DNA from 2 places in the Salinicola sp. MH3R3-1 genome. Region 2 is predicted to be linked to the other one. Evidence: predicted binding sites of a transcription regulator. Region 2 holds the regulator's gene; the other holds the start of a gene.
The links. Region 2 encodes FliA, which starts transcription of late flagellar genes. Its sites were predicted from a motif close to CTAAAGTTNNNNNNNNNNCNGCCGATA; they were not measured.

Region 1: the regulator FliA is predicted to act here: its motif matches at 1,192-1,218, upstream of BTW08_RS10850 (Cache 3/Cache 2 fusion domain-containing protein).

What each region holds. Positions count from the first base shown of each region.
Region 1 is NZ_MSDP01000017.1:35,081-37,536, forward strand. Features, by position in the region: gene BTW08_RS10850 (Cache 3/Cache 2 fusion domain-containing protein) at 1-1,158, opposite strand, end outside; gene aat (leucyl/phenylalanyl-tRNA--protein transferase) at 1,315-2,007, shown strand; gene BTW08_RS10860 (arginyltransferase) at 2,004-2,456, shown strand, end outside.
Region 2 is NZ_MSDP01000011.1:163,506-165,961, forward strand. Features, by position in the region: gene flhA (flagellar biosynthesis protein FlhA) at 1-348, shown strand, start outside; gene BTW08_RS08475 (flagellar protein FlhE) at 390-785, shown strand; gene BTW08_RS08480 (RNA polymerase sigma factor FliA) at 955-1,653, shown strand; gene BTW08_RS08485 (ABC-type transport auxiliary lipoprotein family protein) at 1,738-2,406, opposite strand; gene pqiB (intermembrane transport protein PqiB) at 2,403-2,456, opposite strand, start outside.

The sequences.
Region 1 (2,456 bases), on a different contig from region 2:
GCCGTTCATGGCGGCGATCAGTTGGCCGATCTCGTCCCGTCGGCGCGTATCGATACGCTGCGACAGGTCCCCCTGCGCCAGCGCCTGTGCCAGACCCACCGCACGGTTCATCGGTCGGGTCACCAGCTGCTTGACGATCCAGTAGAGCGTCAGACCCAGCGCCGCGGCCAAGCCCAGTGCGATCAACAGGAAGCGGTCCCGCGCGGCAATGACCCCGGCCTGGATCTCGTCCACCGAGACCGAGCCGGCCACGATCCACTGCCACTCCGAATAGCGGGAGTAGGAGACCAGGCGCTCGTCACCGTCGCTGGCCTGGTAGTCGATCTCACCGGTTGTCTGGTCGAAGAGCGGCGCATAGGTATCGGCCAGCTCGCCGTCCAGCAGATTCTGTCCCTCGTAAGGCCCCCCGGCGATGACCTGGCCCCGTGCATCGCCTACGGCCGAGATCAGCATGGTGTAGCCGGCATCGCCGATGCCCATTTCGCGAATGCGATTCTGCACCTGTGCCATCTCTGCGCTGACATCGACCCCGACGAAAAGCGCCCCGACTACGTTGCCATCGCTGTCCTGAATCGGCTGGTACTTGGTGATGTAGGAAGTCCCGAATAGATTGGCCAGGCCGATGTAGGGCTCATTCGCCATCAGTTTGGCGTAGCTCTTAGAGTCACGCTTGAGCAACGTTCCCATTGCCCTCTCGCCCGCCTCGTTCTTGAGAGAGGTGGAGATCCGCACGAAATCGTCTCCATCACGGGCGAAGATCGTCGCCGGCGTCCCGGTCTGGGCGGTAAAGCGATCGAGCTTCCAGGTGTTGTCGTTGAGCACCTCCAGCCCATCTTTCAACGTCGGAGTCTGGCGCCCGGAGACCTCCACCTGCTGATCCGGACTCAACGAGAACCGGCCCGAATACTGATCGGAAAAGATATTCAGGAAGCGATCGGCCTGCTGCTGCAGGCTGTAATCGAACAGCGACAGCATGTCGGTGATGGAGTCCTGCTGGGTCTGCAGTTCGTGCTGGGTGGCCGCACGCAGCTGCGTCGTGCTTGACTGGGCCATGGCGAAAGCCAGCCCCATCAGCACGGCGACCTGTAACAAGGCAACGATGGAAGCCAGCTTGATACCGATACTGGCATGGCGAAGACGCTGTCGGAGTGCAGCCATGAGTCTTTCCGCGAGTTGAGTAGTCGGACAATCTATCGGCGGCGACAATGACAATCTTGATAATGCCCACGAGAAAAAATCCGCACCGCGCAAGATGCGACCAGCATTGATATGCTGGCCGGCGTTTTCAGCCGCTTTCTCATTCGGTCGTGATGCATGCTCCCCTGGCTACCGCCCCATATCGTCGCTTTTCCTCCGGTCACTCACGCTCTCGATGATCCCGATGGGCTGCTCGCCGTCGGCGGCGCGTTGACGCCCGAGTGGCTGCTGAACGCCTACCGTCATGGCATCTTCCCCTGGTACGCCGAAGGCCAGCCGATTTTGTGGTGGTCGCCCAATCCGCGCATGGTGCTGTTCCCCGAAGAGATTCGGATCCGGAGAAGTCTATCCAAGCGGCTACGCAACGTGGGTTTCAGCGTGACGTTCGACGGCGCCTTCGAACGCGTCATCGCCGCCTGCGCCGAGACTCGCGCCGACGCCGGTGGCACCTGGATCGACGATGCCATGCGTCGAGCCTACGAGGACCTGCACCGGCTGGGACACGCGCATAGCGTGGAAGTCTGGCAAGAAGAGGCGCTGGTCGGTGGGCTCTACGGGCTGTCGATCGGTCGAATCTTCTTCGGTGAATCGATGTTCAGCCGCGCCGCCGATGCCTCGAAGATCGCGCTGGTTCATCTGGCACACGAACTCCATCAGCGCGACTTCGCGTTGATCGACTGCCAGATGCACACGCCGCACCTGGCCAGCATGGGGGCGAGAGACATCGCCCGCGAGACGTTCATCAACTATCTTGAGAAAAACGTCAACGCACCCAACCCGGCCGATCTCTGGCCAACGGAGCCAACGTGAGCAGCGACAACGCGAATGGCCCGCAGCATCAGACACGTGACCTTCGTTTCTTCCTGACGGTGCCACATCCCTGCAGTTATCTGCCGGGACGAGAGGCAACGACGCTGTTTCTCGATCCCCAGGAGACCGTAGCCCCGGAAGTCTACGACGCGCTCACCCTGCTGGGCTTCCGGCGCAGCGGTAGCAATCTCTACCGCCCCCACTGTGAGGCCTGCAGCGCCTGCACGTCGGTCAGGATACCGGTGGATGACTTCGCCCCGTCTCGAACGCAGCGCAAACTGATCAACCGCAACCGGGACCTGACGCTGCGACTGCGGCCGACCGAGTTCGACGAGCATCACTACGCGCTCTACGCCCGCTATATCGGCGCCCGCCATGCCGATGGCGACATGTTTCCGCCCAGCCGGGAGCAGTACCGGATGTTTCTGACCCAGGCGCATCCGTTCGCC
Region 2 (2,456 bases):
CGGGTGGCGTTGGGTCGAGCGATCACCCAACAGTGGTTCCCGGGTCGCGAGCCGATGCACGTGATGAGCCTCGAACCCAGGCTGGAGCAGGTGCTCACCCAGGCGCTCAATAACGGCGGTGCGCTGGAGCCTGGCTTGGCTGACACGCTGATGCAGCAGACCGCGGCGGCGGTCGAACGTCAACAGAGTCGCGACGAACCCACCGTGCTGGTCGTGCAGCACGGGTTGCGGGCGCTGCTGGCCCGTTTTCTGCGCCGCCAAATCAAGTCGTTGGTGGTGCTTTCCCAGGCCGAGATTCCCGACGATCGCAACCTGCGGGTCACCACGACCATCGGCACGGCGCCGTGATCCGGGGTAAACCGTCTTTCAGGGTTTGGCCTTTGAGTGCCATGGCGCTGATGGCGATCCTCATGGTGGGGTGGGACGTGCCAGTCTGGGCGGCCGACGGCTCGTGGGTCGTGAAGATCCCGCGTCAGACGGTGTTTGTCTCCGATCGGCCGATGGAGAGCGAGCCAATCCAGCCGCTGACGGCGATGAACGGTGCCGAAATTGCGGGGGTTCGCTGGACGTTTCGGACCAGCGTGTCGGCACCGGGGCTCAAGCTATGGCTGTGTCAGGCCGATCGGTGTCAGCGGCTGACCCGGAATCGCGGCGAAACCCAGCACTTTTCGGGTCGCTCCGCGGCGGCCCCATTCCGGTTGCGATTTCAATGGTCCCCCGATTCGCACCATGGCACCAGACTGGTGATATCCGACGCGCAGCTGATCGTCGACTATCGGCAGTGACAATACGACGAGCTGACGGCAGTGGAAATGGCGGTAACGCCACGGCCAAACAGTCGAAATAGCCACCTGAAGGCGGGCAGTTTGCGCGCTCGGGGTGACGATCACACGGCATAATGAAAGCCTGGGTCAGGCATTCCATGACCGTAGGTGTTTTGCACGAGGCCATTCGATGTATACCGCACAGGGCAAAATCGATCAGACGGCACTGATTGAGCAGTACATGCCGATGGTAAGGCGCCATGCGCTCTCCCTTCAGGTACGCCTACCGGCCAGCGTCGAACTCGATGATCTCATCCAGGCCGGTATGCTGGGCCTGCTGGACGCCCTGGGGCGCTACGACGACTCGCATGGGGCCAGCTTCTCGACTTACGCCAATCAGCGGATCCGCGGAGCGATGATCGACGAGCTGCGCAGCCGGGACTGGATGCCACGTAGCGTGCGGCGCAGTGCACGGGCGCTGGATCAGGCCGTGCGCCGGTTGGAGCAGCAGCTGGGCCGGGCGCCGGACGAGCGGGAAATCGCCCGGGAAATGGGCGTTTCGAGTGACGATTATCATCGGCTGCTGGCGGATGCCAACAACGGCTTTCTGCTGGCTTACGACGAGAGCGACAACGAGAACGGCATTGCCACGGTCGCCGAATCAAGCTCGCCGTCGCCGCTTGCGGCACTTCTCGATTCGGATAATCGCGCCAGCGTGATGGCGGCAATCGATGCCTTGCCGGAGCGGGAAAAGCTGCTGTTGGGGCTCTACTATCAGGAAGAGCTCAACCTCAAGGAAATCGGTGCGGTGCTCGGCGTCAGTGAATCCCGCGTCTGCCAGCTGCACAGTCAGGCAGTGGCCCGTCTGCGAAGCCGTCTGAATCCCTGATCATCACCTGATACGAAAACGCCGCTCGAACCGGCCGCCTGACGCGGACCTGGCCGGATCGAGCGGCGTTTTTGCGTACCGGGATCACTCGGTGATCGACGCCGTCGTCGACGCCGTCGTCGAGGCCGTGCGGATCTCATCGGCTACCTGCTGGCCCACCTGATCCCAGACGGCGCCTAACGTGCGCACCAACGCCGGATAACCGTCGTCGCTCAAGGGTTGCGTGACGTCGAAGTGGTGCTGTGCCACCAGCCGATTGCCGTTATGCAGCTGCCACTCTCCCGAGGCCACGGCCTGGCCATCGTAGCGCCCCTGGAACTGGTCGACGCTCAGCGTCAGGCGCTGTGCATCGGAACCACTCTGCGCCGCGCTCAGCACGGTCATGCCGGGTAGATTGGCCGTCAACGACTGGCGCAGGCGCCGCGTCAACTGGTGGCTCAGTTCTTCTGCCCACAGGTTCTGGTTGGCCGCGGCGAGCTCGATATCGCTGATCTGCATCACGATGCCCTCCTGATCGAGGTAGCTTGCCACCTCGACCGGGCTTACCGCCAACTGTCGAATGTCTGCTGTCGTTCTCGCCTCTGTCGTCGACGATGACTGCGCGCCATCGGCCTCCGGCAGGGTAAAACGATTGGTCGGCGTGGATTGCACGGCGCAGCCCGTCAGCACGACGGTGGATAGGGCTACGGCGGACAGCGCCAGCAGGGTGGTGGCGCCGAAACGGCGCCAGCGAGGCAGAGTGGTCGTCATCATTGGGGAGCCCTCGGCACGGGATCGGTTTTGACTTCGCGGTCGAAAATCAG